2 regions of the Lysinibacillus sp. FSL R7-0073 genome follow, and region 1 is predicted to be linked to the other one. Evidence: riboswitches for the same ligand, from Rfam matches in the RefSeq annotation. Region 1 holds a riboswitch; the other holds the start of a gene.

The links. A riboswitch is a leader RNA that binds a small molecule or an ion and turns the genes downstream of it on or off. The one in region 1 is predicted to bind lysine.
Positions count from the first base shown of each region.
Region 2: it holds a riboswitch for lysine, as region 1 does, so the genes downstream of both, MKY88_RS11240 (transporter substrate-binding domain-containing protein) here and MKY88_RS01290 (amino acid permease) in region 1, are expected to answer to the same signal.

Region 1 is NZ_JBBPAS010000001.1:256,889-262,310, forward strand. It holds gene MKY88_RS01275 (nitric oxide synthase oxygenase) at 1-986, shown strand, start outside; gene MKY88_RS01280 (hypothetical protein) at 1,052-1,573, shown strand; gene MKY88_RS01285 (CynX/NimT family MFS transporter) at 1,633-2,865, opposite strand; lysine riboswitch at 3,017-3,193, shown strand; gene MKY88_RS01290 (amino acid permease) at 3,275-4,738, shown strand; gene MKY88_RS01295 (response regulator transcription factor) at 4,902-5,422, shown strand, end outside.
Region 2 is NZ_JBBPAS010000001.1:2,276,028-2,281,449, reverse strand. It holds gene MKY88_RS11255 (DUF6501 family protein) at 1-158, opposite strand, end outside; gene MKY88_RS11250 (amino acid ABC transporter ATP-binding protein) at 432-1,163, opposite strand; gene MKY88_RS11245 (amino acid ABC transporter permease) at 1,175-1,900, opposite strand; gene MKY88_RS11240 (transporter substrate-binding domain-containing protein) at 2,068-2,925, opposite strand; lysine riboswitch at 3,044-3,230, opposite strand; gene odhB (2-oxoglutarate dehydrogenase complex dihydrolipoyllysine-residue succinyltransferase) at 3,535-4,791, opposite strand; gene MKY88_RS11230 (2-oxoglutarate dehydrogenase E1 component) at 4,883-5,422, opposite strand, start outside.

The DNA.
Region 1 (5,422 bases):
AACTTTGGTTAGAAAATAGATTACAGCAGATTAAAAGAGCAGGGGAATATAAGCCTACAACAGAAGAGCTAGTTTTTGGTGCACGAGTTGCATGGCGAAATAGCAATAAATGTATTGGACGGTTGTTTTGGCAATCATTGCATGTAGTAGATGCACGAGAAGTTTTAGATGAACAGGGCATTTTTCAAAAGTTACTAGAGCATATTGAGTATGCCACTAATCATGGGAAAATTCGTCCAACTATAACAGTGTTTGCAACTGACAGAGTACGAATTTGGAATCATCAGCTAATTCGTTACGCAGGCTACGAAACAGAAGAGGGCATTATTGGTGATGCACATTCCATCACTTTTACAAAAATATGCGAATCGATGGGCTGGAAAGGCGAGCGTACGCCGTTTGATGTGTTACCACTCGTCATACAGGTAGACGGACGTGCTCCCCAGCTATTTACGATTCCTGCCAAGTATATTTTAGAGGTTCCAATACGTCATCCGGAATTGGAAGCTGTGGAGAAATTAGAGTTGAAATGGTATGCTGTTCCTATTATTTCGAGTATGCGTTTTCAAATGGCTGGCATTGATTTTCAAGCAGCTCCATTTAATGGCTGGTATATGGGGACTGAAATTGGGGCACGCAATTTAGCCGATCATGACCGGTATAATACGCTGCCAGCTATTGCGGGAATATTTAATCTGGATACAACCAAACAAGCTTCTCTATGGCGTGACCGTGCATTAGTGGAGCTCAATATTGCTGTCCTACATTCTTTTAAAGAGGATGGAGTGAGCATTGTAGATCATCATACTGCTGCTCAGCAGTTTAAATTATTTGAGGAAGCTGAGAGATTGGCAGGGCGAGAAGTTACAGGTAACTGGACATGGTTAATCCCACCACTTTCCCCTGCGACCACTCATATATTCCATAAGCCTTATATAAATACTTATCATACGCCCAATTATTTTTATCAAAAACCATGTTATTAACTTTAAAGGAGTTGTTCATAAACTAACAGCTCCTAAGTACCTTTTGGGGAAAGGGGCAATTCAAGATGTTGAACCAAAATATTTCGAATATCCCTTGGCAACAATTGACGACACCTTATGGCAGAGGAACAGACATTCCTCGTCTAATTGAACAGGAACAATATCATGAGCTGACTGAACTAATTGAACATCAAGGAACACTCTGGCAGGTGACGCCATGGGTTTTGCTTATTCTTTTACAAAAGCTTTCAAGTAAAAATGTGGAGGAAGTCACCTTAGCAGAAATAGAGCTTTATTTGGCTGTGGCTCATGCAATAACTGAGGATTATCATGATTCAACACGTAACGTTTCAACGATGCTGGAGCTTTTGGATACGAAATATTTATGGATGGAAAATGAAGAGGATGATGAGCTTGAGTGGGAGGAAGATACGCCTAGAGGCTATGAACAGGAAGCTTTTTTAGGCTATTATTATTTTAGTTTTTTACTTCTTCAAGAGGCGACCCCTGTTTTTACTGCTATTAAGGCACGTACCAAGGGCACAACAGAGGAACTTGCGGAACTGCTAGCCTTACTAAAACATTAGAAAAATGAAATTGATATAGACAAAAAGCAGATGAGGTCAGCTTTCCCATCTGCTTAAATTTAATGGACATATTGATCTTTAGAGGCTCGCATGGAGCATAAGAAGAGTGTCATAGCTACAACAACAAAGAGCCAACCTGCAATATTCCAACCACCAATTAAATCATGGAGGTATCCGAAAAGAATCGGCCCAATGGCAGCGAATAAATAGCCTAATGATTGTGCAAATCCTGATAGATCAGCGGCTTCAAATGCTGTACGCGTACGTAGTGTGAAGAACATCATTGCTAATGCGAATGAAGCTCCACCTGCTAAACCTAGAAGGATCATCCATAATATTCCTAAAGTTGTCCATTCCATCACAACGCCGACAAATCCTACTAAATAGAACGATGTAAACATGAGGACAAGTGGTCTTTGTGAAGTCATTTTACCAGCGATAATGGGGACAGCCAATGCCATGGGGACTTGTGAGAATTGCATGATAGAAAACATCCAACCAGCTTTATCAGGAGCCAATCCCTGCGCAATATAAATTTCAGGAATCCAAGCTGCTGTCGTATAAAATAATAAAGATTGTAAGCCCATTGCACCGGTTACTGCCCATGTAACAGGTGATTTCCAAAGGGGTTTACCTGTTTTTTTGGCCGTAGTAGCTGGTTCTGGCTTATTCAATTTCAATTGAGGTATCCAAATTAAAATTGTTAATACGACTAATATAAGCGCCACAGCCAATGCTCCCTGCCAACCTAGTGACGAATTAGCTATTGGATAACTAATACCTGCTCCAAGCCCAGCCGTTAAGTTCATCGACATAGTAAAAAATGCCATTAATAATCCTACATGGTATGGAAATTTTAATTTTAATAACCCTGGAATCAACACATTTCCAAATGATATTGCTACGCCAATGAGCACTGTGCCAAATACAAGTAATCCTGTTGTACCAAGGGAGCGTAGTACAATTCCTAAGGCCAATAAAATAGTGGATAAAAATAAGGTTAGCTCAAGCCCGAGTTTTCGTGCTACAACTGGTGCGAACGGTGATATAATGGCAAAAGCAAGCAATGGAATAGTTGTCAGAAAACCGGCTAGAACATTGGAAATACCAAGATCGTCGCGGATAAAGGATACAATTGGACCCACGACAGTTAGTGGCATTCGTAATGTAGACGCTATAAATATTATTCCAAAAACTAACAATAAAGTTGTTCCCCTCCAGCTAATTTTTCTGCTCGGGTAGCTGGCGGAATGATCATGTAAAGTCAAAATAATTCCCCCTGTTATAACCATTCTAATTGAACTACTATAACACTTTATCACACTATTAAAAATAGTGGAAAATTCACAAAATACAAAACATTAATGGTTATATTGAAATGTCTTAGGTCTTATGTTAGTATAGTAAGCATCATAAATTTAATAATTATATGCCTCATGTTTGTATTGAGGTAGAGGTCGCGATATTTATAAGTAAGCTAATTGAAATGACAAGCATTGAAGAGATTAGCTGAAAGGAAATATTGCCGAAGTGTGAGGGGACTTGAAAACCTCATGCTGGGGCTGTCTCCGAAAGGAACAGAACTGTCACGTTTGTACAACGTGTTGAGCTATCGTTTAGGAAAAACTGAGGATTAACTAGCCATCACATTGTTCATGTGATGGCATTTTTTTGCCTCATAAATAGGAAGGAAGCTATATCGTGAGTGAAATAAAAGTAAATCAGCTCGGCCATAAAGCACCGAAGCTGAAAAAAGAATTAAAAAGCCGCCATATCACAATGATTTCTTTAGGCGGTACAATTGGTACAGGGCTATTTCTAGCTAGTGGAGGCGCCATTGCACAAGCAGGACCGGGAGGCGCATTGCTTGCCTATGCGTTAATCGGTATTATGGTATATTTCTTAATGACAAGTTTAGGTGAAATGGCTGCATATATGCCGTCCTCGGGTTCTTTTAGTACGTATGCGACAAAATTTGTAGATCCAGCTTTAGGCTTTGCACTTGGCTGGAACTATTGGTATAACTGGGCAATTACGATTGCAGCAGAAATTGCGGCAGTGTCATTAATTATGAAATATTGGTTCCCAGATAGCTCATCAGCACTTTGGACAGTATTATTTATTGTAATTGTACTGACATTTAATTTATTGTCTGTAAAGAGCTATGGTGAAAGTGAATATTGGTTTGCGATGATTAAAGTGGCTACGGTCATTGTATTTATTATTATTAGCATATTAATGATTTTTGGTATTTTAGGTGGACAGGCACCTGTAGGTTTTACAAATTTCTTTATTAGTGATGGACCATTCCATGGTGGCTTCCTTGCTACATTTGGTATTTTCCTTGCAGCAGGATTTTCATTCCAAGGAACAGAGTTACTCGGGGTTACAGCAGGGGAAACAGATGATCCAGGAAAAAATATACCGAAGGCAGTAAAATCGGTGTTTTGGCGTATTATTTTATTTTATATTTTAGCTATTGCTGCTATAGGGATGTTGATTCCATTCACAGACGAGCGCTTATTATCGGAGGATATCGCTGTATCTCCATTTACGCTGGTGTTTGATCGTTTAGGCATTGCTTTTGCTGCCTCCTTAATGAATGCCATTATTTTAACGGCTATGCTATCAGCAGGAAATTCTGGACTGTATGCATCTTCACGTATGCTATGGCAATTAGCAGTGGATGGTCATGCTCCTAAATTCTTTGCAAAGTTAAGTCGTCGAGGTATTCCGATTTATGCATTGATCGCAACGTTAGCTGTAGGCTGTGTAGCGTTTTTAGCGTCATTCTTTGGTGATGGGGTTGTTTATATTTGGCTTTTAAATGCCTCGGGGATGTCAGGGTTTATTGCTTGGCTAGGTATTGCATTTAGTCATTATCGTTTCCGTCGTGCTTTCGAGGCGCAGGGTTTAGATCCAAAGCTATTACCGTATAAAGCAAAGCTATACCCATTCGGTCCACTATTCGCCTTTACTATTTGTATGATTGTCGTAATTGGACAGAATTACACAGCATTTATCGGGGGTACAATCGATTGGTATGGTATCCTTGTTTCCTATATTGGTATTCCATTGTTCCTGTTGCTATGGCTGGGGTACAAAATTAAACATAAAACAAAAATGCTTCCTCTTAAAGATTGTGATTTAAAAGTGGAAAATTAAACAGAAAAGCTGTTCTTTAAACCATTGTGTGATGGTTGATGGGACAGCTTTTTTTATATAGAGACCTTTAAAATTAATACTAAATTAACATCATATATATGGTAATATACTATAGATATGGAAGTGTGATTTTTGACTTTCTAGTAGAGAGAGGTGCATGTAAATGCAAAAACATATTTTACTAGTGGAAGATGATGAGGCTATTCGCGAAATGGTAGCGAGTTTTTTAATATTGGAAGGTTTCGATGTCACCACTGCAAATAATGGAGAAGAGGCATTACAATATTGTTTACATCAATCTTTTGATTTAGTCATTCTAGATATTATGATTCCTAAGCTTAATGGATTGGAAGTTTTAAAAGTAATCCGAGAACAGGCAGCACTTCCGATCATCATTATGTCCGCAAAGGATAGTGATGTAGATAAAGCGCTTGGGTTGGGATTAGGGGCAGATGATTATATTGCTAAGCCATTTTCTATGCTGGAATTCTCTGCTCGCGTAAAAGCCGTTATTAGAAGAGCTACAACATACGCTGGCCAAATAGATCACAAACAGGATGTAGTAGTCATAGGCCATTTAAAGATAGATATTGTTAATTTTTCTATAAATAAAAATGGGCAAGAAGTGAAGCTAACATCAAAGGAATTTGCCATCTTAAAGCTATTTGTGACAAACCGTAACCG
Region 2 (5,422 bases), 2.0 Mb from region 1:
GTGTTATCGATGATAAAAATGAACTCTTCTGTTTCATTTTTCACTTCATAGTCTTTTCCTACTGTTAAAACGTTCGATACTAAGTATTTTGATGCATTGGTATGTTTGCAAGTCACTGTTCGTAATGTTGGCGCATCTTTCCATTTTAAATGTAACATATTTTCTCTACCTCTCTTTACTAGCATAAAGCTAATGTCTAATGCTTATTTTATAATATTTTTAGGCTTTTGTGGAGAAAAAAGAAATACAATCCCTAATCTAACCAAAAATAATTTTACATTTGAGGTGTTATAATGAGCTTTGGCGGAGTACCGCAATGGTTTTTTATTATTGCAATAGCATTTGTAATCTGCTTTGTCCTTTATGCAGAGTGGAATTCTAGAAAGTAAGTGAGTCCTTAAATTAGGACTCACTTTTTTCATTTATTGCTACTACTTTAATGTTCGTTTTAAAAACTCTTTCGTACGATCATGTTGAGGGTTTATTAATACTTGTGATGGTGGGCCCTCTTCAACAATTACACCTTTATCCATAAAGACTACGCGATCCGCTACCTCTTTGGCAAATTCCATCTCATGCGTCACAATTAGCATCGTATTGCCTGCATCGGCCAATTGACGCATGACTTTGAGTACCTCCCCTACCATCTCCGGGTCTAGTGCTGATGTAGGTTCATCAAAAAGCATCACTTCTGGATTCATGGATAATGCTCGGGCAATGGCTACGCGTTGTTTTTGCCCCCCTGAAAGTTGGCGAGGCTTTGCGTTTACATATTGATCCATACCAACGATTTTTAAATATTTAAGCGCCGTTTCCTCAGCTTCCTTCTTCGAGCGTTTTAAAACTTTTATTTGACCCACTGTACAATTATTTAAAACATTGTGGTTGTTAAATAAATTGAACTGCTGGAATACCATTCCTAGATGTGTTCGATATTCTTGGATATTGTGTTTTTCGTCTAGGATGTCTTCCCCTTGATAAATAATTTGTCCACCACTTGGTATTTCTAATAAATTAATGCAACGAAGTAAAGTGGATTTACCTGAACCAGAGGAGCCAATTAAACATACGACTTCCCCTTTTTCCACTTGAAAATTAACATCCTTTAACACTTGGTTACGTCCAAATGATTTACTTAAATGCTCAATTTTAATGACTGCCATTTGTGCGCCCCCTATATTGCTTCTTTTTGTTCTTTTTGATAGGCATCTGGTCCATCTAAACGTTTTTCAACATATAGCAGGATACGTGATGCAGTAAATGTCATGATGAAATAAAGAATACAAGCTACAAAGAATGATTCAAAATAACGGAAGTTGTTACCGGAGATAGATTTTGTTTGGAAGAATAATTCAGTTACTCCGATAACGTTTAATACGGCTGTATCTTTAATATTCATAATTAATTGGTTGCCTGTCGCAGGTAGTACGTTACGCGCTACTTGTGGTAAAACTACGTGAAGCATGATCTGGAAGTGATTCATACCGATAGCTGATGCTGCCTCATATTGACCATTATCAATCGACACAATACCACCGCGAACAATTTCTGCCATATAGGCACCTGTATTAAGCGAAACAACTAAAATCCCCGCTGTAATAAAGTGCATGTCTATGCCAAATGCAATATCTAATCCATAGTAGACAACCATTGCCTGTACAATCATTGGTGTACCACGGAAAAATTCAACATAGCATGTGAGTATAAAATTAATAAGCTTTAAGCTATAAAATTTCACACCTTTTTTACGAACTGGAATCGTATGCATAATTCCGATGAAAAATCCGATAAATGCACCAATAATTGTACTTATAGTTGAAATCAGTAACGTATAATACGCACCTCGTAAAAACATTTGCCAGTTGTTTTCAATAATTGAAAGTATCCATTCAAGACTCATGATGTTCCTCCTAACAATGTCATGTTGCTTGCTATCTTTTCGTGCCTTAGCTCTTTTTACTAGTCTATGTTTTATTTCGCTAGGACATTATCATTATGTAGAGAGGTTCTCATTTTAATAATGATGAAATGATAGTGCACGGACTAGCCACTAGTCCGTGCCATTTTTTATTGTGCTGCTGGTTGCTGAGAGATAGCTTCTTCCATTATCGCTTGACGATCATCTTCAGAAATACCTTTTAGGATTTCATTGATTTTATCAAGATTCGCATCGTCTTTACGTAAGCCTACAGCAATTGACGTATTTGAAAGATCTGTATCGAAGCCCTCTTCGAATGCTACGTATGTGAATTTATCGTTGGCAGCAGCTGCGGAAATACCTTCTGGACGTTCTGCAACATAGCCATCAATTTTACCTGCCTCTAAAGCTACACGCATAGCTGGGAAGCTTTCCATTGCTGTTTGTTTATTGACACCTTTAATTTGGTCAATCACATTGTAGTTGGATGTATTAAGTTGTGATGTAATTTTTGCGCCAGAGAAATCTTGAATCGATTTAACGCCTTCATATTTACTGCCTTTTTTAATAACCATGACAAAATCAGAAGTATAGTAGTTTTCAGTAAAATCAATTGTTTTCTTACGTTCTTCTGTTGGCGACATTCCCGCGATGATCGCATCAATTTTATTAGATTGTAGCGCTGGTACTAAGCCGTCCCATTCCAATTTAACGATCACTAATTCCTTACCTAAACCTTCAGCAATTTTTTTCGCCATTTGTACATCATAGCCGCCTGCATACTCTGCGTTATCTGCGATTTTCACTGCACCATTTGCATCATTTTGCTGTGTCCAGTTGAATGGTGGGTAGCCAGCCTCCATTCCAATTCGGAATTCACCGCCGCTTTCTTCTTTATCTGCGCCAGCATCACCTGAACTGCCCTCTTTTTTGTCACTAGTGCCACATGCAGCTAGCACAATTGCCGTCATGATAGAGATTATTACTAACAACCATTTTCTTTTCATGAAAAACTCCCCTTTTCTGTAAAAAAATAAGACAACTGTACGAAAAAAGACCTAAGTTTTGTGAACTTAGGTCTTACCTTTTATGACAGTTGCCCAAATCCTCACTATTATTCCATGTTTCCGAGATAGCACAACCTAGTAAACCTGGAATTGAATTTACTAGGACAGTCCTGCACTTATTCACTGCAGACCCAGCATAAAAGTACGAGCTCCTTTTATACTTCGGCGATATTTCCTTCTTCATTGCGTCTTTGTTTGCTTGTACTCAACAATGAACTAATAAATACCGCGCCTCTACCTCACTGTTATATGTTAGTGAGGTTTGTTTATTTAATTGATATTTAGATACTACTATAAAACTAGTATGTACGTCAAGAGAGTTTTATCATTTTTCTGACTAATGACAATATTAGGGTATTATGCTTGGCCTATCCATTAATAATCTATGTATTTTTGTCAATATAACCGCCGGAAAACCACAAATTTTTACGATCAATGGTTTTTATTCTAAGTAAATAGTTTCGTATTTTCAAAATAACTAAAGACTTTAGTGATACAGAAAACCAAGAAAAAAACCCTGTAAAACAAAGTTTACAGGGTTTAAAGGAATTATGAATTTAATAATAAATCTTCAGGATTTTCGATTAATTCTTTAACTGTTTTTAAGAATCCTACAGAATCTTTTCCATCGATGATACGGTGATCGTAAGAAAGTGCTACATACATCATTGGACGGATTTGAACTTCACCATTTACCGCAACTGGGCGGTTAACAATTGAGTGCATACCTAAAATACCAGCTTGAGTACCGTTCATAATTGGTGTTGACATTAATGAACCGAATACACCACCGTTTGTGATTGTGAATGATCCACCAGCCATGTCATTTAATCCTAGTTTTTTCTCACGAGCTTTAGTCGCTAAGCTAGCGATATCTTTTTCGATTTCTGCGAAGTTTTTGCTGTTTGCATCGCGTACAACTGGTACTACTAAACCTTCTTCAGTTGATACTGCAATACCGATATCAAAGAAGTTATTTAAATGTAATTCATCGCCAACGATTTGAGCGTTTACATATGGGTATTTTTTCAGTGCTGCAACAACAGCTTTTGTGAAGAATGACATGAAACCAAGTTTGATGTCGTTTGCTTTAACAAACTCTTCTTGTTTACGTTTACGAAGTGCCATGATGTTTGTCATGTCAATTTCGTTGAATGTTGTTAACATTGCTGTTGATTGTTTAACTTCTAATAAACGTTTTGCAATTGTTTGACGACGACGGCTCATTTTTTCAATTGTTACTCGGTCAGAATTAGCTGCTGGTGTGAATACAACTGGGCCACCTGTAGTTGCTACTGGTGTAGGTGCCGCTACTGCTGGTGCTGTACCATGTGCTGATACATCTTGTACACGAACACGGCCTTGTGGATCTACTGGAGATACCGCTGCAAGATCGATGCCTTTTTCACGTGCAAGTCGACGTGCCGCTGGAGATGCGATGACACGCTCACCAGAAGTTTCTTCTACTACAGGAGCTGCTGCAACTGGTGCTGTAGGAGCCGCTTGTGGCGCTGCTGGAGCTGGAGCTGCTTCAGCTGGTGCCGCCGCTGCTGGTGCAGCTGCTGCGCCTTCGCCTGCTTCTACGATAGCAATAACTTGACCAACTAGTACAGTATCGCCTTCTTCAGCTAAAATTTGTGTTAATACACCTGCTTCTTCAGAAATGATTTCAGCGTTTACTTTATCTGTTTCAAGTTCAACGATGAATTCACCTTTTTCAACGCGATCGCCCACTTTTTTAACCCACTGTGCGATACTACCTTCTGTAATCGATTCTGCTAATTCAGGGACTTTAATTTCAGCCACTTTCATTTCCTCCTTTGATTAACGTGCATGACGCACATAAAAGGGCTACTGCTTATGGGCAAGTAGCCCAGCTATCAATATTTATATGTTATTATTTAACCTTTACTGGCTCAGCAACTGCTTCTTCAATAAGTGATGATTGAGCTGCTTTATGAGAATCTGCATCCCCTTCAGAAGTTGAGCTCATTGCAGGACGACCTACATAGCGAAGCTTTTTACCTTCTGCAAGTTCATATAATGTTTCTAGTGCATAATTCCATGAGCCTTGGTTTTTAGGTTCTTCTTGTACCCATACGATTTCTTTTACATTAGGATACTTAGCAATAATACCAGCAACTTGCTCTTTTGGGAATGGGTAAAGTTGTTCTACACGAACAATGTGTACGTGATCGAAACCTTCCCCATCTTTCACGCGATCTGCTAAATCGATCATCACTTTACCAGTACCTAATACAATACGCTCTACAGCTTCTGTTTTTGTACCTAAGCCAGGTTGTTCAATCACTTCTTGGAATGAACCATCTGCTAATTGCTCAGCATTAGCTGCTGCTAATGGGTGACGCAATAATGATTTTGGTGATACAACCACAAGTGGACGTACACCTTCAGTGCCTAATAACGCTGCTTGACG